4 regions of the Sporosarcina sp. P37 genome follow, and region 2 is predicted to be linked to each of the others. Evidence: riboswitches for the same ligand, from Rfam matches in the RefSeq annotation. Region 2 holds a riboswitch; each other region holds the start of a gene.
The links. A riboswitch is a leader RNA that binds a small molecule or an ion and turns the genes downstream of it on or off. The one in region 2 is predicted to bind S-adenosylmethionine.
Positions count from the first base shown of each region.

Region 1: another riboswitch for S-adenosylmethionine. It lies ahead of SporoP37_RS06615 (methionine biosynthesis PLP-dependent protein); the one in region 2 lies ahead of metK (methionine adenosyltransferase).
Region 3: another riboswitch for S-adenosylmethionine. It lies ahead of SporoP37_RS08505 (bifunctional homocysteine S-methyltransferase/methylenetetrahydrofolate reductase); the one in region 2 lies ahead of metK (methionine adenosyltransferase).
Region 4: another riboswitch for S-adenosylmethionine. It lies ahead of SporoP37_RS10655 (O-acetylhomoserine aminocarboxypropyltransferase/cysteine synthase family protein); the one in region 2 lies ahead of metK (methionine adenosyltransferase).

Region 1 is NZ_CP015349.1:1,265,150-1,270,081, forward strand. It holds gene SporoP37_RS06595 (FadR/GntR family transcriptional regulator) at 1-166, opposite strand, end outside; gene SporoP37_RS17650 (methylated-DNA--[protein]-cysteine S-methyltransferase) at 375-884, opposite strand; gene SporoP37_RS06605 (DMT family transporter) at 904-1,218, opposite strand; gene SporoP37_RS06610 (DMT family transporter) at 1,221-1,556, opposite strand; SAM riboswitch class I at 1,714-1,813, shown strand; gene SporoP37_RS06615 (methionine biosynthesis PLP-dependent protein) at 1,895-3,025, shown strand; gene SporoP37_RS06620 (hypothetical protein) at 3,094-3,276, opposite strand; gene SporoP37_RS06625 (type 1 glutamine amidotransferase domain-containing protein) at 3,499-4,014, opposite strand; gene SporoP37_RS06630 (Jag N-terminal domain-containing protein) at 4,192-4,335, opposite strand; gene SporoP37_RS06635 (hypothetical protein) at 4,392-4,625, opposite strand; RNA gene ssrS (6S RNA) at 4,738-4,932, shown strand, end outside.
Region 2 is NZ_CP015349.1:785,479-790,410, reverse strand. It holds gene SporoP37_RS04130 (hypothetical protein) at 1-193, shown strand, start outside; gene SporoP37_RS04125 (hypothetical protein) at 465-722, shown strand; gene pckA (phosphoenolpyruvate carboxykinase (ATP)) at 870-2,462, opposite strand; SAM riboswitch class I at 2,640-2,759, shown strand; gene metK (methionine adenosyltransferase) at 2,935-4,146, shown strand; gene SporoP37_RS04110 (DUF3891 family protein) at 4,195-4,932, opposite strand, start outside.
Region 3 is NZ_CP015349.1:1,618,213-1,623,144, reverse strand. It holds gene SporoP37_RS08505 (bifunctional homocysteine S-methyltransferase/methylenetetrahydrofolate reductase) at 1-846, opposite strand, end outside; SAM riboswitch class I at 929-1,040, opposite strand; gene SporoP37_RS08500 (hypothetical protein) at 1,204-1,401, shown strand; gene SporoP37_RS08495 (biotin transporter BioY) at 1,535-2,134, shown strand; gene bioB (biotin synthase BioB) at 2,134-3,135, shown strand; gene SporoP37_RS08485 (CtsR family transcriptional regulator) at 3,453-3,923, shown strand; gene SporoP37_RS08480 (UvrB/UvrC motif-containing protein) at 3,935-4,486, shown strand; gene SporoP37_RS08475 (protein-arginine kinase McsB) at 4,476-4,932, shown strand, end outside.
Region 4 is NZ_CP015349.1:2,061,156-2,066,087, reverse strand. It holds gene SporoP37_RS10660 (glycine betaine uptake BCCT transporter) at 1-103, shown strand, start outside; gene SporoP37_RS10655 (O-acetylhomoserine aminocarboxypropyltransferase/cysteine synthase family protein) at 148-1,428, opposite strand; SAM riboswitch class I at 1,702-1,805, opposite strand; gene SporoP37_RS16950 (hypothetical protein) at 2,472-2,642, opposite strand; gene SporoP37_RS10645 (sulfite exporter TauE/SafE family protein) at 3,931-4,707, opposite strand; gene SporoP37_RS10640 (sulfurtransferase TusA family protein) at 4,765-4,932, opposite strand, start outside.

The DNA of each region.
Region 1 (4,932 bases), 480 kb from region 2:
TCAAGGCCTCCCGGACAGCCGATCTTCCTACATTGAAATTTTGTGCCAGCTGCTGGACAGAATCTAATTTATCTCCAGGCTTTAATTTTCCGGACCGGATCAGATGAACCAATGCATCTGCTACTTCTTCATATATCTTTTTAGGCTTAATCTGCTTATATTGCAAGTCATTCACTCCTGTCTCCAGTATTCATTATAATCGATAATTTGAATGATAGGTTACAACATCTAAAAATTTGTGACAGACAGGCAGATACAAATAAAAAAGAACCCGCCATGGCTCTTTTTTAATTTATATATTTATCCCGGACATCGCGCACTGTCCGCAGAAACCGCACGAGGTCTCTGATGCACGCACTGCGGTATCAGCCGGTTCAACAAAGTCCTGCAAATTCCTTCTCCAGACAAAGTAAGCGTTCTTTCCATTGGAGCCCATCACGATAGCCGGACAGACTTCCGTTTTTTCCAATGACCCGGTGACACGGAACTATCAGCAACAAAGGGTTTTTTCCAATTGCCGATGCAACGGCCCGGACAGCAGCCGGACGTCCGATTGATTCTGCGATATCTGAATAGGCAGCAGTTTCGCCATAGGGAATGTCCCGCAGCACTTCCCAAACAGCAAGCTGAAATGACGTGCCGATGCTATCGAACGGTGAAACAAATTGGCGGATTTCACCGGACAAGTACTTGCTGATTTCTGCTGCAGCATCCGATAATCTGTCTGCATCCTGCATAACTGCCGCTTCACCAAACTGCCTCGACAGCCAGTTTTTCATACGTTCTTCACTGCCTTCTCCAAGACCGATGTAGCAGACACCCTTTTCAGTTGCAGCAAGCGCAACAAGGCCATGCTCTATATCAAAACTGTTCCAGTAAATCATCATCAGCACCGCCTTTCATTCAGCCGAATAATTTTAATCCTACTGCACCTAAAATAATGAGTGATAAGAAGAACAGTCTCTTACCACTTGCCGGCTCCTTAAAAATCAATATCCCCATTAACACCGCACCTGCTGCGCCTAAGCCTGTCCATACCGCGTAAGCAGTACTCATCTGAATTTCCCGCATAGCCAATGACAGAAAAACAAACCCAAAACCAAAGATTCCGACGATCAGTAACAGGCGTTTTACGGAGCGGTTCTGTAAGTAATAATTGATGCTCATTACACCGAAAATTTCGCCAAGACTGGCAATAATTAAATAAACCCATGCCATTGTCAGCCGTCCCCCTTCTGCTCTCCATGTTCATCTGTCGTCATTTTAATACCGACAACCCCAATGACAATTAATCCAATGAAAGACAGCGTAATCCAGGTGAACCCTGCATGGAAGACAAATATATCAACGAGCAGAATGGCTGCGGCTCCTGATCCTGTAAAGACTGCATAGACAGTTCCTGAAGGCAGTTTTTCACATGCTTTTATAATGAAGTAAAAACTGAAAATAATCGCTGCGCCCGTTCCCGCCCATTGCCAGACCGTTTCCGAGTATCGGAGACCGACAACCCAGAAAATCTCTACAACAGCGGCTAATGCAACATACGCCCAAGCCATTATGAAAATCCTCCTTCACCGATACATATTGTCTATCAGTATAGCAATAATTTTACTGAAATAAAAAGACATCAATTGATGATTGAATGGAAACTTGCATCCGTTATTTACACATGATAGAATGAATTCGTCAACACTTTTGCTTATATTGTGAATATTCTTATCGAGAGAGACGGAGGGATAGGCCCGGCGAAGTCTCAGCAACCAGCTCAGGCACGGTGCTAATTCCAAGGGTGAGTCCACCTTGAAGATGAGAATAATCTATACACTTGTATGTTCGGGGGCCTATTCGAAAAGAAGAGGTCCTCTTTTATTTTTTTCTGAAGGGATGGATATTCATGACAAACAGCGGATTAGAAACGAGATTAGTACAACTAGGCAATCACAGTGACGAAAAAACAGGGGCGGTTAATCCGCCAATCTATATGTCGACAGCCTACCATCACGACGGGCTCGGCAAATCTACGGGGTATGATTACACGAGAACAAAAAATCCCACACGTTCTGTACTTGAAGATGGAATCGCAGATTTGGAGTCCGGAGATCAGGGATTCGCGTGCAGTTCCGGTATGGCAGCCATTCAGCTCATCTTATCTCTTTTCAAAACCGGGGACGAACTGCTTGCGCCTGAAGACTTGTACGGCGGTACGTACCGTCTGTTTACTCAATACAAAAATACGTATAACATCACGACAAACTATCTGTCATTTGAAAATGTTTCAGAAGTGGAGCAGGCTATCACGGAACGCACAAGAGCTATTTTCCTGGAGACGCCTACGAATCCATTAATGCAAAATATTACAATCAGCACTTATGCAGAGCTCGCCAAAAAGCACGGACTGCTGCTCATCGTTGACAATACATTTCTGACCCCTTATTTCCAGCGTCCGATTGAAGAAGGAGCAGACATTGTCATCCATAGCGCGACTAAATATATCGGCGGTCACAATGATGTGCTTGCGGGGCTTGTCGTGGCAAAAGGCGAAGAATTATGTGAACGACTGTTTACTAGCCATAACGCCATCGGAGCGACACTGTCTCCATTTGATTCTTGGCTGGTAGTACGCGGCCTGAAAACTTTGCATTTGCGCATGAAACAACATGATGCCAATGCTAAAGCGATGGTCTCCTATTTGGAACAAGAACCTCTCATTTCAGATGTACTGTATGCAGGCGTCGGCGGCATGCTGTCGTTCCGTGTACAGAACAGCGAGTGGGTCGGTCCGTTCCTGGAGAATATGAAGTTAATTTCATTTGCTGAAAGTTTGGGCGGAGTGGAAAGCTTCATTACCTATCCGACTACGCAAACGCATATGGATATACCGGTTGAAGAACGGAATCGCCGCGGCGTAGACGACCGTCTGCTGCGTTTCTCTGTCGGCGTGGAAGAGGCGGAAGACCTGATCGCTGACGTCAAACAGGCCCTTTATGCTGCAAAGGAAGCTGCAGAAGGCGTGAAGATACAATAAGTAAAATAAAACAGTCCGCACAGTCAGAATGGAATCGACTGTGCGGACTGTTGTTTTCGTGTGATGGATTAATGCGCCTGCTGCCATTTTTTCTTTTCGCTTGCATAGACTACTGCCGCCGGTGCTGCGATAAACACCAGCGCCGCGAGTCCGGCCGCCATGCCTGTCAGTTCTTTGCTTCCAAATGAAAATCCTGCTGCCGCACCTAAGCCAATTCCCGCCAGTACCGCCAACGCAACAATCTTATACATAGTAGATCCCGACCTTTCAATTATAAGACTCGATCGTCTCTCCGTGTTATTCGTTGCTTTTAGCATACTCCCATTGAGAACAATTTTCAAGTGCAATTGAGAATCTTTTTCAACGAATTTTAAAATATACCCCAATGTATGGTCCCGCGGTTAATTTTATGAGCGGAAAATGCACATAGAAAAACCGCCCGGGCTGTAAATACCCGGACGGCTGAACTATTATTATTTTTCCAGCAATTTCAATGATTCACGGTTAAAAGCGGGGATGTCATCCGGCTGACGGCTTGTTACAAGCTGGTTCTGACACACCACGACTTCTTTGTCTGCATATTTCACGCCAGCGTATTCCATATCCACGCGAATAGATTTATAACCTGTTGCATCGCGGCCTTCCAGCGCTTTTGCTGTGATCAGTAACTGCGGACCGTGACAAATAGCAAATACAGGTTTGTCTGCATCCATGAATTCTTTGGCGAATTTCACAAAGCGATTATCTGCGCGCAAAATATCCGGAGAAAATCCTCCTGGAATAAACAATGCGTCGTAATCAGATGATTTGGCATCATCGATTGTTTTATCGATTTTCACCTTTGTATTTTCCTTCAAACCGGTCACTTCTGACCCTTTTTCCGCACCGATCACTTCTACTTCGTGACCAGCTTCCTTATATGCGGCGGCCGGTTTCAGGTATTCCGAATCCTCAAACATGTCTCCAAGTACTGCTGCAATTTTAGCCATAATGCTACTCACTCCTTATATGATGTTCTGCAAATACTATTCCACAACTATAAGTGGTCTAAACATCATCCAAGGTCGAGCTCTCCTTCAGCGTTTAAGTGAGCGTTAATATTTACTGCATCTTTCGAGAAGACATGTTTGCGGTTGCCCACTTGAATTTCCGTGCCTCCATAGGCTTTACCAATTTTGATGCAGCCGTCTGCCCGGATTCGTCAGGATTTCTACATGCACTTGTTCACGATGTAATTTTAATATCTCCAATGCTTGTAAAATCGCCTCATCTACCGTGTTCGCCTGGACCGTAACTGCCCTTTTCAACACGACCACCTCCGCCTATAATCCTATTACTTTTATAGTATCATATCGGCGTCGCTTCATTAAAAAAATATTCCAATAATAACTAACGCAGCAATAATATAAAATCCTACGACTCCTATTACATCTGCTCCGATTACAGGTTTCTTTTGGAACACATCAATAAGTTCAATGTCATCACGCAGTTGTTTCACTTCTTTGCGCAGTTCTTCCACTTCCTGATTCAGAGCGGTAATTTCTTGCGTCTGCCTCGTGATCAATTCTTGTGTTTCCGGGTTGTTCACATGCGTTTCCATACATGATCACTCCTTCTCGTTTCATTACTCTACGTTTGGCAAGCAGGCAAAGATTCAAGATGCAGCAGAATTTTACATTTGCATTTTTACATAGCCGGGTGTATGATACATCTACAGGCTGTATTGCTCGTACGACATTAAGTTTTAACCTTTAAGCTGTAAAAGGGAGTTTATTACGAAACGGAAATGGCATGCCGGGTTCCTTTAGAGCAGCCCGGACATACAGGAACGTTTTCCGCAAACACCCACTTTGAGGAGTGGTGGTTTAAAACTTTCTATGACTAAACTACGGCAAAGACGGCTTACA
Region 2 (4,932 bases):
GCTCATTGATGAAGCCATCCGCCAGCGCCGCAGTGAGTTCAATGCCGTTCTGGTTCTAGTGTTAGGGTCGTTGCTCGACTCATTGTCGGGTGATGTAGTTAGCAACAGTCCACTCTTAGGACCCGCGCAGGCACGTGGGGGATTGCCTTACGTCATGAGCCAGCTGGCAAAGAACACGCCAGTTGTCTCATGACTTCGGCCGACCCCGCAGTTGTGCCTGCGCTGCTGAGTGGATGCAATCCAAGTACTCTTTTAAAAGAGATGAAGTTCAGTGACTACTAGACGACTAGCGTATGCTTTGGCAAATGACGTGTCATGTTCTGCTTCCCCCTAACTGAACGGAGGCGCCTTACAAGCGGTCGGCGAAGTGATGAGACAGTCAGGCGTTCTTCCTGTCTGGCTCATTGCGTAGCCATCCGCCAGCGCCGCAGTGGGTCCAAGGACGTTATGCTTCTCTTATAACAATGACGGCAACTGGTGTATTCCATTTTCGATGCAAAAAGCAGAAAACCATCTGCACAGCACTTGCTCGTCACATTTCAAAAATCAGTAGCCAAAGTGATTTCCGCTCACTAAACGAAGGCGCCTTACAAGCGGTAGGCGTAGCGATGAGACTGACAGGCGTACTTCCTGTCTGGCTCATTGCGGAAGCCATCCGCCAGCGCCGCAGTGAGTTCAATGCCGTTTTGCTTCTCTTATCACAAAGACGTCAGATTATGTAATCCATTCATGATGCAAAGGAGCAGAACGCAGGCTGCACAGCCATTCGCCCCCAGCACTGCAGTGAGTTCATAGCCGTTATCCATGCCAAAAAGAGGCTATCGCATGAAGGTCTGATGACTTCATGGATAGCCTCTTTTATTATGGTATTAGTTTCTTACTGGCGGTCCGCCTTTGATTGCGATATCTTCTGACACGTGGTCGAACTTCTTGAAGTTCTCACGGAACGCATCGGCTAAGCGATTTGCTTCTTTATCGTATTCATTCGGATCTTCCCATGCATAACGAGGGTGCAGTACATTGTTTGGCACGCCTTCGATTTCCACAGGCATATTTAATCCGAAGATTTCGTTCTTTTTCGTTTCTACATTATCCAATTTACCGGCGATAGCAGCGCGCACCATTGTGCGTGTGTAGCCTAAGTTCATGCGTGAACCTACACCGTAAATTCCGCCTGTCCAGCCTGTGTTGACCAGGAATACTTTCGCGCCGTGCTCTTCGATTTTCTTCCCAAGCATCTCTGCATATGTCGCAGCAGGAAGCGGCAGGAACGGTGAACCGAAGCAAGTAGAGAATGTTGGTTCAGGTGTAGTAATTCCACGCTCAGTTCCAGCAAGCTTGGAAGTGAAGCCGCTCAGGAAGTGGTACATAGCCTGTTCCTTAGTAAGAATCGAGATTGGAGGCAATACGCCGGAAGCATCAGCAGTCAAGAAGATGATGTTTTTCGGGTGACCTGCAACAGATGGTGTAACAATATTATCGATATATTCGATAGGGTATGCAGCACGTGTGTTTTCAGTCAGCGCGTTATCATCATAGTCAGGAATGCGGGTATCTTCATCCAGCACTACGTTTTCCAATACGGAACCAAAACGGATGGCGCCAAAGATTTCTGGTTCTTTTTCTTCTGAGAGGTTGATGCATTTCGCATAGCAGCCGCCTTCAATATTAAATACGCCGTTGTCGGACCAGCCGTGCTCGTCGTCTCCGATCAGCTTGCGGTTAGCGTCTGCTGAAAGTGTAGTTTTACCTGTTCCGGAAAGACCGAAGAACAATGTTACATCACCTTCATCGCCAACGTTGGCTGAACAGTGCATAGAAAGAATTCCTTGTTCAGGAAGCAAGAAGTTCATAACAGAGAAAATGGACTTTTTCATTTCTCCCGCATATTCAGTACCGCCGATTAAGACAATTCGCTTCTCAAGAGATACAATGATAAATGTCTCGGAATTTGTTCCATCCACTTTGGGATCTGCTTTAAAAGAAGGAGCAGCCAAAATAGTGAATTGTGCTTCGTGTGATTTCAATTCCTCGGCAGTCGGACGGATGAACAGCTGGTGAACGAACAAGTTCTGCCAAGCCAGTTCATTGATGACTTGAATCGACAGCTGGGAGTCTTTATCTGCACCCGCAAATCCTTTAAATACGAAAAGTTCTTCTTTTTTCCCTAAATGTTCAATCACTTTCGTGTATAATGAATCAAAGACTTCTTCAGAAATCGGACGGTTAACGTTGCCCCAGTCTACTTTATCCTTAGACACTGCATCTTCTACGATGAATTTGTCCTTAGGAGAGCGTCCTGTATATTTACCAGTACGCGCAGCGACTGCACCGTCTGCTGAAAGCTGTGCTTCATTTCTTGCTGCTGCTTTTTCTGTCAACTCTGCCACAGACGCTTGGATCGTCACGTTGCTTCCACTTAGAAGACTTTTTAAACTATCATCAATTTTTGCAGATATCATGTTTACATACCGTCCTTTGCGTAGTCGTTTAATTTTTATTTAGATGAGAATATCCTAATTCGTAAATAGTATAACACATTAAGAATAATAATCTATACTAATTGAAAACTCAAGTGATTCAGGGGAAAAAGTTTGACAAAATGCAAACTTTTTAATACGATGTGACATGAACGGATACTCTTATCCCGAGTTGGTGGAGGGTACAGGCCCTGTGAAACCCGGCAACCTGCAAAAGACGTATGTCTCGCGCGAAGGTGCCAAACCTGAAGCAAGGTTTAATTCCTTGGACGATAAGAGTGAAAGGTGCAGCGCGTGAAATTTTGCCTTTTACTCATGGATTGAATATGAGTGAAGGGCTTTTTATATTTTCCGGCCCTGAATCCTTATGGTATATGCTTGACGTCTAGGCGTGGAACTTTACCAGGGACTTATGAGAGTACCGTATCAAGTTGCTTAATAGGGGGAAACATACATGACAAATCGTCGACTGTTTACATCAGAATCAGTGACAGAAGGCCATCCTGACAAGATGTGCGACCAAATTTCAGATGCAATTCTGGATGCAATTTTGCTGGAAGATCCAAATGCACGTGTAGCGTGTGAAACGAGCATCACTACAGGTCTCGTATTAGTAATGGGGGAAATCACTACATCAACGTATGTAGATATCCCGAAAGTCGTTCGTGATACAGTGAAGGAAATCGGCTATGTGCGTGCGAAATACGGCTTTGATTATGAAACTTCAGCTGTGCTGACATCCATTGATGAACAATCACCTGAAATTGCAGCAAGTGTCAATGTGGCGCTGGAAGCACGCGAAGGCTCGATGTCAGATGAAGAGCTCGATGCAATCGGAGCGGGTGACCAGGGGCTGATGTTCGGTTATGCTTGTAATGAAACGCCGGAATTAATGCCTTTACCAATCAGTCTTTCACATAAATTAGCACGCCGATTGGCTGAAGCGCGTAAAGAGGAACTGATTCCTTATTTGCGTCCTGACGGTAAAACACAGGTGACAGTGGAGTATGATAAAGATAATAATCCTGTACGCATCGACACCATTGTTATTTCGACTCAGCATCACCCGGAAGCGACGCTCGATCAAATCGAGAAGGATATAAAAAGAGTAGTCATCGATGCAGTAGTGCCTAAAAACTTGCTCGATGAACAGACGAAATACTTCATCAACCCGACAGGAAGCTTCGTAGTCGGCGGCCCTCAAGGTGATTCCGGTCTGACTGGACGTAAGATTATCGTGGATACGTACGGCGGTTATGCCCGTCACGGCGGCGGTGCATTCTCTGGTAAAGACGCGACAAAAGTTGACCGTTCTGCTTCTTATGCAGCCCGTTATGTTGCAAAGAATATCGTAGCAGCAGGCTTGGCAGAGCACTGTGAAGTTCAGCTGGCTTATGCAATTGGTGTGGCAAGCCCGGTTTCCATTTCCATCAATACGTTTGATACAGGTAAACTGTCTGAAACACAATTGGTCGAGTTCGTCCGTGAGCTGTTCGACCTCCGTCCTGCAGGCATTATCAAAATGCTGGATCTTCGTCGTCCGATCTATAAGCAGACAGCAGCATATGGCCACTTTGGCCGCACTGATATCGAATTGCCATGGGAGCAGACTGATAAAGTAGATGCACTGAAAGAACTGGCTGGTCAAGTCAGCGTAGAACAATAATATCGATTCATGCAGAAAGGGGAGTCAATTTCCTCTTTCTGCATTTTTTTATTTGTCTTCAGCTGCAATGCGCAATGTAATCGTTTCGTACATTGCATGAGCATAAGCAGATTGGAAACCTTGATCCGCTATATCTTTTTTTAGAACAGTTTTTTGTTTCACTTTCACGTCAAAGGTTTCACGGAACGGAAATTCTTCAATCCGAATTGTATGTGGATCAGTATAGCGGATGCCGATCTTTTCCTTCGGCAGTGAAGGGAAAATAAATGGCGATGGAATACCCTGCTGAAAGAACGGATGTTCATTCATTTTATCGGCGCCCGGATCATTCAGGCAGCAGTATAAAGAAAAATTATCGCCAAGCTGCAGCAATGCAAAATGTTTTTCAAATAAAACGGCATCAAATCCTTCTATCTTTTCGGACAATCGCTCCCTGCGCAGGCGTTCATCGTGTATAAACTCTCTGGCTTCTTTTTCTCCACTGCCTTCGATGAACTGTTCGTAATGAACACTGCATAACATAGCTGCATATGCATCAATTTTTTCCACCCTGTCAATACCGCTGCGGTAAAGCAGAATTTTCGGCAGGAGGGGGAAATCCGTAAAGCCGAACGGAACATCCTTTGCATCATTCCAAAAAGGCTGTTCATCAAATGAATGCCAGCCGATGTCATGGTTCGTAATCGCAGTCAGCACAGAATTTTTCCATTTATCATCCGGAAACATATCTTCTCGAAAGTTTTGCATCAAATACCCCGCCAGCTGTCCGTGATGATGCTGTGCAAC
Region 3 (4,932 bases), 830 kb from region 2:
TAATCGTGTTTTGGCAGCTTTAATATGTTTAGGCGTTGTACCGCAGCATCCGCCGATCAGCCGAACTCCCTGGTCACGCAGCAGCACGGCGGCGCGGCCGAAATACTCTGCTTCTGATTCATACACAATTCGCCCGTCTTCAACATCCAGCAGGCTGGCGTTTGGATAAGCGGATAAAAATGCTTTTTCCGGCAAGGTGACGTTTTCGAATGCCTGAATTGTATGATACGGACCGAGGCGGCAGTTGACTCCTACGATTTCAGCGCCGAGTGAATCGAGCTGATGCAGTGCATCATTCAAGGAAAGTCCGTTTTGTAAAACGCCGGGATCATGCATGGATACTTGGGCAATCAATGGAACATCTGTAATCTCGCGCAACGTGGTTACAACTGAAGACAGTTCCTCGAAATCATAGTACGTCTCCAACAGCAGACCGTCCGGATCACCGGTCAATAATGCATCTGCCTGTTCAAGAACGACTTTCTTAATTTCGTCCAACGTCGCATCGCTTTTGCGAATTCCGCGCAGACCGCCGATCGTCCCTAAAACAAACTGTCCGCCTGGTGCAGCTGCGCGCTTGGCAATTTGAATGGCTGCTTTATTGTAATCTGTTACGCGGTTCTCCAGCCCGTAACGTGCCAGCTTAATAGCGTTCGCACTGTACGTATTCGTTTGAATGATATCTGCTCCTGCCTCAATATAATCCTGGTGAATCTTTTCTATAATTTCGGGCTTTTCTATATTCAGTTCTTCATAACAATAATCAATTCCATAAGAATATAAAATGGTTCCCATCGCCCCATCTGCAGTGAGGACATTTGTTTGAAGTTTCTCCAGCAATGACATAATCCCGTCTCCCCTTTACCGTTATAATTAAAAAAAGCCTTCAAGTATATTAGAAGGCTTTGTAATCTCAATGACTAGTTCCCTCTCATCTTTTCAGTATGACACCATCCCATACTGCTGGAAGTAGCACCTTGCCTAAATAGCTGGTTGCTGAAGCGTCGACGGGCCAGTCCCTCAGCTTCTCTTGATAAGATACGATCTTATTAAATTATTTCGATAATTCTAACCATATCATAGCGGCTTTGTCGGTCATCGTCAAGTGAACGATTAGTGAAGTTCATAAAGATGGTTCGTTTCATAGAGAAACTGCTGCAGATATGATAAAATTGAAAGAATAACTTGAAAAGGTGAGGTATTATGCGGTTTTTTAAATACTCTTTTCCGATCGCTGTTCTTGTAGGCACACTTGCCTGGATTATGCTCGGCAACAGTTACGAAGAAGTTGCTTATGATATGCGGGTGTACATTACGATCGGAGCTGCTATATTCAGCGGTCTGCTTTCCTCCATTTTATTCCGCAAAGAAAAAGAAGAACAGATTGACGAAAAAAAGTAAGGCTGACAGCGCTGTGCTGGCGGTCTTTTTTTTTTGCTTTGTTTTATGTCAACCTATAAAAATATGTTATTGACACAAATTGAGTTAACCATTATCATTTTACTAGTAACTAAAAGAAAAAAGAGGTGTCATAATGACAACAGCAACAGAAAGACGTCCCGTGAGCAAATTCAGTGCACTGACGATTGTATACAGCGGGATGTTTGCAGCTTTGATGATGATTGGAGCGAACATCACTTCATTCGTACCGTTTTTGGTGGTCGGAGGCGTCCCCATCACTTTGCAGACGTTTTTTGCCATCCTGTCAGGTTTATTACTAGGCAGCCTTCTTGGCGCTCTGTCCATGACAGTGTATATGTTAATCGGGCTGGCAGGCGCACCGGTTTTCGCTAAATTTTCGGGCGGCTTTGGCCAAATTTTGAGTCCTACATTTGGTTTTATCGTAACGTTCATTTTAATAGCCTATGTAGCCGGAAAAATCGTAGAGAAAAATCATTCACTGCCTGCATTTATTATTGCAGCATACGTCGCAACAGCAATCAATTACATACTGGGCACGAACTGGATGTATTTGGCCTATAAAATGTGGGCTGCTGCGCCGGAAGTATTCACCTACAAAATAGCCTGGCTGTGGATGGTTCCGCCGTTACCGAAAGATCTTCTTCTGGCAGCGCTGGCAGGTATCTTTGCATTCAGGATTTCAAAACATTTGAAAGTGAGGCGTACATTATAATGGATTATCAACAATTGGCTAATAAAGTTCTTGAGGGGCACGTGCTGAATGATGAGGAAGCGCTCGCAATATTAAACAGCCCTGACGAAGATCTGCTATTATTACTGCACGCGACTTACTCACTTCGATCACATTATTTTGGGAACAAAGTAAAGTTAAACATGATCATTAATACGAAATCAGGTCTTTGTCCAGAGAACTGCGGCTACTGCGCGCAGTCCATAGTTTCTAAGGCGCCGGTCGAGAAATACGCCATGATGAAATCGGAAGAAATTCTTGAAGGTGCAGAACGTGCCGCGGCCAATAAAGCGGGCACCTATTGTATCGTGGCAAGCGGGCGCGGACCGAGGGAAAAAGAACTTGATATTGTCATTGATTCCGTCAGACAGATCAAGGAAAAACACAAAGGGATGACAGTTTGTGCTTGTCTCGGTATTTTAAAACCTGAACAGGCGGTCCGTCTGAAAGAAGCGGGAGTTGACCGCTATAACCACAACTTAAACACGTCCGCGGAACATCATGAGAATATCACGACATCACATACATATGATGATCGCGTAAATACTGTCGGACATGCCAAAGAAGCAGGAATTTCTCCGTGTTCGGGCGTAATTATCGGTATGCGTGAAACAAAACAGGATGTGATATCCATGGCGCACAGCCTTCGCGCGCTCGATGCCGATTCGATACCTGTAAACTTTCTGCACGCGGTGGATGGGACACCGCTGGAAGGAACATCTGAATTGGATCCGCGCTATTGCCTGAAAGTCCTTTGCTTATTCCGCTTTATCAATCCTAGCAAAGAAATCCGCATATCTGGAGGACGTGAAGTAAACCTGCGGAGTCTCCAGCCGCTCGGCCTCTACGCCGCCAACTCTATCTTCATCGGTGACTACCTGACAACAGCAGGCCAGGAAAACGATCAGGATCGAAAAATGCTCGAAGACATGGGCTTTGAAGTAGACTTGGAACCATTACGGCAAGAACCGGTAACTATATAGCACGAAAAGAACTGTCCCGGAATCAGCTTCCGGCGACAGTTTTTTTGACTGAAGGGAGGAGCGGGTACTCGATTCCCTGCGGCAGCTGCTGTTGACTGGAATATCTGTCAGCGGCGTTGCGGTACTCTTCTTGCATTTTGTCTAGAGTGAAATTGAATAATCAGCAGCCGACAGTGACAACCTAGCATCAGATTAACTTTTAACTTCTTGAGGTATACATACAAACAAATCAATTGCATCCAGCCGGTTTCCTGCGATACAATCAAGTCAAAGATAGTCAAAGTCAACTGGAAGATTGAGCGAAACGAGGTGACGAGATGCGGAATATTTCTGACATTATTGAAGGGTATTTGAAGTCCATTATCGAAAAGGAAGATAGTGCTTCTATAGAAATTAAACGAAATGAAATAGCTGAAAAGTTCCAATGCGTACCTTCGCAGATTAACTACGTAATCAAAACCCGCTTTACAGTCGAAAGAGGTTATGCGGTGGAATCGAAGCGCGGAGGCGGCGGCTATATCCGGATATACCGCGTACAGACTAACTCCCGTAAAGAATTGCTTGAACAGGCATTGGAAGTCCTGGAGACGGAAGCCTCCTCCACCATGGCTGAAGACGTCATCATCCGTTTAATAGAAGAAGAAGTGATTACAGAGCGTGAAGCCAAGCTGATGCTCGCAGCTGTCGGCCGTTCCACATTGCGTTATATGCTGCCTGAACGCGATGCACTGCGTTCGCGTATCCTTCGCGCTATGTTAATCACATTAATTTATGAAGAGATAGAATGAGGTGAATCACCATGCTTTGTGAAAATTGTAAAGAACGGCCTGCGACTGTCGTGTTTAAGCAAGAGACGCCAACCGGCATAACAGAGCGGCATTTATGTGATAAATGCGCATTTTATTCGCAAACATTTTCTTTCAGCCCCGGCCAGGAACCTTTATCGATTCAACAGTTTTTAGCACATTGGCTTGGCGGATCAGAGCTGTTTTCAGAACAGAAGGCAGATGAAAAATTACCGGATGGCCCTAAATGTCCGAATTGCGGCCTGACCTTCCATCGTTTTCTCGATGTAGGGAAGTTCGGCTGTGCGACATGCTACGATGCTTTCCGTCAGCAGCTGCCGAGAGTGTTTGCCAAGCTGCATAATGGACATACACAACATGGGGGAAAGATCCCTGTATCGCTGAATGAGCGTTTTGCTTTAAAGAGAAAACTCGAAGATATCCGTACGAAAATGCGAGAAGCCGTGGAAGAAGAGCGTTTTGAAGAAGCGGCGGCATTGCGGGATGAAGCAAACCTGGTGAAGCGGCAATTGGACGACGGGGGTGACGATGAGCATGTCATTTGAGAAATTCATCAATCAGGAATTGACGGGGTGGATGGTAGCCGAAGGAGAACATGCAGATATTGTTCTGTCTACGAGAATCAGGCTGGCACGCAATCTTCAGGATCATCTGTTCCCTGTCTGCGCATCACAAGAAGATGCCGCCGCAGTGGATGAAGCGGTACATCAGGCGGTCAGTAAAATGCGGGATCAGCACTTTACGGGCACAGCAATGGTGGATTTGACTCCGCTGCAGAGGCAAATACTGGTCGAGAAACACTTGGTCAGCCCGCAGTTGATTGATCCCGAAAAGCATGGTTCTGTTCTTCTTTCCGAAGATGAAACGATCAGCATAATGGTTAATGAAGAAGATCATATCCGCATTCAATGCATTTACCCGGGCTTTCAAATTGATGAGGCGTACGAACTTGCCGACCGAGTCGACAGCGAGATGGAAAAAAACATCGATT
Region 4 (4,932 bases), 1.3 Mb from region 2:
CATTATTATCGCTGCCTTGCCATTCTCAATCATACTTATTATGATGGTCACCTCACTGCTAAAATCGTTGAAAGAAGAGCGAAAACGAATACACAGACCGTAAAAAAAGGAGCATCCCCGCTTATGCGAGGGTGCTCCTTTTCTATGTTAGTTTACTGCCTTTTCAATGGCTTGTTTCAAATCTGCAATGATATCGTCAGGCGATTCCAATCCGACAGATAAGCGGATTAATTCTTCGCTGACTCCGGAATTTTTCAAGTCTTCTGCAGACAGCTGCTGATGGGTAGTAGAAGCAGGATGAATGATTAACGATTTTGCATCCCCTACGTTCGCGACATGAGACCAGATTTCCACGTTATCGATGACTTGTCTTCCTGCATCGCGGCCGCCTTTGATGCCAAAAATGATGATCGAACCGTAGCCATTCTTCAAGTGCTTATTCGCCAGTTCTGCTGTCGGATGGTCTTCAAGCCCTGTATATGTCACCCATTCTACTGCCGGATGATCTTTCAGGAACGCAGCAACCTTTTGCGCATTTTCATTGTGGCGCGGCACACGCAAGTGAAGCGTCTCCAGTCCTTGCAGCAAGTTAAATGCACTGTCAGGCGCGAGACATGGGCCGAAGTCTCTCAGCAATTGCACACGCAGCTTTGTCGCGAATGCAGCTGCCGCAGTATCGATTCCGTAGCGCAGGCCATGATAGGATTCATCTGGCTCCGTGAAGCCTGGGAACTTCCCTTGCGTCCAGTCAAATTTCCCTGCATCGACCGCCACGCCGCCGATTGTTGTACCATGTCCGCCAATCCATTTCGTTGCCGAGTGGATGACTACGTCCGCCCCGTACTCTATTGGATTGGATCCATAAGGAGAGGGGAACGTATTATCCACAAGCAATGGAATTCCGTGCTCATGCGCGATGTTCGCAACCGCTTCTACATCGAGGACCTGCAGGCTCGGGTTACCGATCGTTTCTGCGAACAACGCTTTCGTTTTATCTGTAATGGCTGCTTCAAAATTCTTCGGATCCGATGAATCTACAAACTTCACTGTAATACCATAACGCGGTAATGTGACAACGAATAAATTGTATGTACCTCCGTACAGATTGCTTGCTGCAACGATTTCATCGCCTGCTCCTGCAATATTCATAATGGAAAAAGCAATCGCCGCCATTCCCGAAGACAGCGCCACTGCTGCCGTTCCGCCTTCAAGCTGTGCCACACGCTCTTCAAATACCGCCACTGTCGGATTAGTGATACGCGTATAAATATTGCCCGCCTCTTTCAGAGCAAATAAATTCTGTGCATGTTCCGTGTCTTTGAATACATAAGAGGTCGTACGATGAATCGGCAAAGCACGTGAGCCTGTGTCAGGATCCGGCTTCTGTCCTCCATGTAATAATATCGTTTCCGGCTGTAAATTCGTCATAACCATTCCCCTTTTTCATGTATTGATGGAACACCGAAAAGCGTAAGAGGGCGTTTAGCTGCGGCAGGCGTTGGAGGTCTGAACTCAAAGGAGCGCTCTTCTCCTTTGCAGTCAGTCCGAAACGCCCCGAGCAGCTGCCCTCTGAAGCTGGACACTGAAAAGCGTAAGAGGGCATCCAGCTGCGGCAGGCGTTGGAAGGCGCGCGCAGCACTCCCGGGTATACAAAAAGCCCTTCTTCCGTAATAAGAAGAGGGCTATGCTTTCGCTCATTTCTCCTTATCTTCCAAACTGCTGGGAGTTTGTAGGAAGTAGCACCTTTGCTTTCGCCGGTTGCCGGGCATCATAGGGCCTAATCCCTCCGCCGCTCTTGATAAGAGTACGTCTATTCGTTTTCCATCTTGAAAAATAGTATAAAGCTATTCGGATGCTATTGCAAGGAACTATTGATGGAATGTTTAGAAAGTAGCGTTATTTTCTTTAGACCAGTGACAAGGCGAGTTATGCTGTTCTTTGTTTCCTGGGGAAGTGTTCTGCCGGGGGTAGTTTGTTTTTGCACTGGTTTGGGTCGTTGCTCGACTGTTTGTTGGGGTTTGCAGTTAGTGAGTGTCCACTTTTTGGACCCGCGCAGGCACGTGGGGGATTGCCTTTCGTCATGAGCCAGCTGGCGATAGAACGCGCCAGTTGTCTCATGACTTCGGCCGACCCCGCAGTTGTGCCTGCGCTGCTGAGTGGAAGCAAGCCAGGTTGTTGTTTAAAAGAGAAGAAATGCATTGACTCGTTGCCGACTGGTGTTTGCTTTGGCAAATGAAGTGTCATATTCTGCTTCCCCTAACTGAACGAAGGCGCCTTACAAGCGGTAGGCGAAGTGATGAGACAGCCAGGCGGTCTTCCTGTCTGGCTCATTGCGTAGCCATCCGCCAGCGCCGCAGTGAGTTCAATGCCGTTCTGTCTCTAGTTTTGTGGTCGTAGCTCGATCGGTTGTCGGGGATTGAAGTCAGCAAGTGTCTGCTCTTAGGACCCGCGCAGGCACGTGGGGGATTGCCTTACGTCATGAGCCAGCTGGCGAAGTGCGTGCCAGTTGTCTCCTGACTTCGGCCGACCCCGCAGTTGTACCTGCGCTGCTGTGTGGGAGCAAGCCAGGTTACTTTTTTATAAGAGAAGAAGTGCAGTGACTGGTTGCCGACTGGCGTATGCTTTGGCAAAAGACGTGTCATATTCTGCTTCCCCCTCACTGAACGGTGGCGCTTTACAAGCGGTAGGCGTAGCGATGAGCCAGACAGGCGATCTTCCTGTCTGGCTCATTGCGTAGCCATCCGCCAGCGCTGCAGTGAGTTCAATGCCGTTCTGTCTCTGGTTTTGTGGTCGTAGCTCGATCGGTTGTCGGGGATTGAAGTCAGCAAGTGTCTGCTCTTAGGACCCGCGCAGGCACGTGGGGGATTGCCTTTCGTCATGAGCCAGCTGGCGATAGTGCGTGCCAGTTGTCTCATGACTTCGGCCGACCCTGCAGTTGTGCCTGCGCTGCTGAGTGGAGGCAAACCGAGTACTCTTTTAAAAGAGAAGAAGTGCAGTGACTACTAGACGACTAGCGTATGCTTTGGCAAATGACGTGTCATGTTTTGCTTCCCCCTAACTAAACGAAGGCGCCTTACAAGCGGTCGGCGAAGTGATGAGACAGCCAGGCGATCTTCCTGTCTGGCTCATTGCGTAGCCATCCGCAAGCGCCGCAGTGGGTACAATGCCGTTCTGTCTCTGTTTTGGGATCGTAGCTCGACTCGTTGTCGTGGATTGAAGTTAGTAAGTGTCCGCTCTTAGGACCCGCGCAGGCACGTGGGGGATTGCCTTTCGTCATGAGCCAGCTGGCAAAAAGCGCGCCAACTGGCTCATGACTTCGGCCGACCCCGCAGTTGTGCCTGCACTGCTTAGTGGAAGCAAACTAAGTACTCTTTTAAAAGAGAAGAAGTTCAGCGACTACTAGATGACTGATGTACGCTTTGGCAAAAGACGTGGCATTTTTCGCTTTCTCCTAACTAAACGTAGGCGCCTTACAAGCGGTAGGCGTAGCGATGAGACTGACAGGCGCACTTCCTGTCTGGCTCATTGCGGAAGCCATCCGCAAGCGCCGCAGTGACTTCAATGACGTTCCCCTTCTTCTGCTACAAAGATGGCAACTGGTGTAACCCAGTTATGATGCACAAAAACCAAAACCGCCTGCACAGCATTTGCCCATCACCTTTCCAAAACCAGAAGCCAAAGTGATTCCCCCTAACTAAACGGAGGCGCCTTACAAGCGGTCGGCGAAGTGATGAGACTGACAGGATGCCCTTCCCTGTCTGGCTCATTGCGTAGCCATCCGCCAGCGCCGCAGTGACTTCAATGACGTCTTGCTTCTCTTATAACAATGACGGCAACTGCTGTAATCCAGTTATTACGCACAAAAAGAAAAGCACCGGAGCAGGGGTGTTGTCCCATGCTCCGGCGCTCGCACTTTCATTATAAGCCCTACTAAAAGATATCCCACCAAATCTTCACAGCAGAAATAACAATCAACACTGCGAGGATGCTTTGCAGTACTTTCGTGTTAACTTTGCGGCTCGCTTTCACACCGATTGGAGCAGCGATGACACTGGCGGCGATCATCACTAGCGCGGGACCATACGGCACCTGCCCCGTGAACAGCTTCCCGCTGGCAGACCCGACTGATGACAGCAGCGTAATGGCCAGTGACGTGGCAATTGTGACGCGCGTCGGGATCTTTAAGATCACCAGCATGACCGGCACCATAATGAAAGCCCCGCCAGCCCCGACAATTCCTGCCGCGAGACCAACAATGAACGCCGCACCGGAAGCGACCAAACGATTAAATATAATATCTTCAATCGGTATATCATCAAGCCCCTTTTTCGGAACAAACATCATGATTGCCGCCATTACCGCGAGAACACCGTAGACGATATTCACGGCAGCTTCCGATAACAGACTGGAACCTAATCCTCCGAGCGCACTGCCGGCCAGGACGCTGATTCCCATATACAGAACGAGCGGTTTCAAAATCAGATTGCTTTTCCGGTATGCCCAGACGCCCGAAAGCGAAGCGAAGAATACTTCCACTGCAGTGATCCCCGATACCTCGTGCGGTGTAAATGCGGTGAATCCCAACAGCGCCGGGATAAACAGCAGCATGGGGTACTTGACTATTGCGCCGCCGATTCCCATCATGCCTGAAAGAAACGAGCCGACGAATCCGATGAGGAAGATGGTGATAATAAATGAAATAGTCATGATGTCCTCCCTTCTCCCTTATGAAAGAGGGAGGTAATCATTCCCTCTGTTTTAAGTTTACCCTTTTTGAATCCAGAACTTAAAGATATCAGACTCTTGCTGCTGATCCTTTATTTCGTGATTGCCTGCCGCAGCCCACGCTGTCAGATCGGCCACCGAACCTTTGTCAGTTGTATGAATTTCCAGGATATCTCCCGTCTGCAGATCTTTCATTGCTTTCCTCGC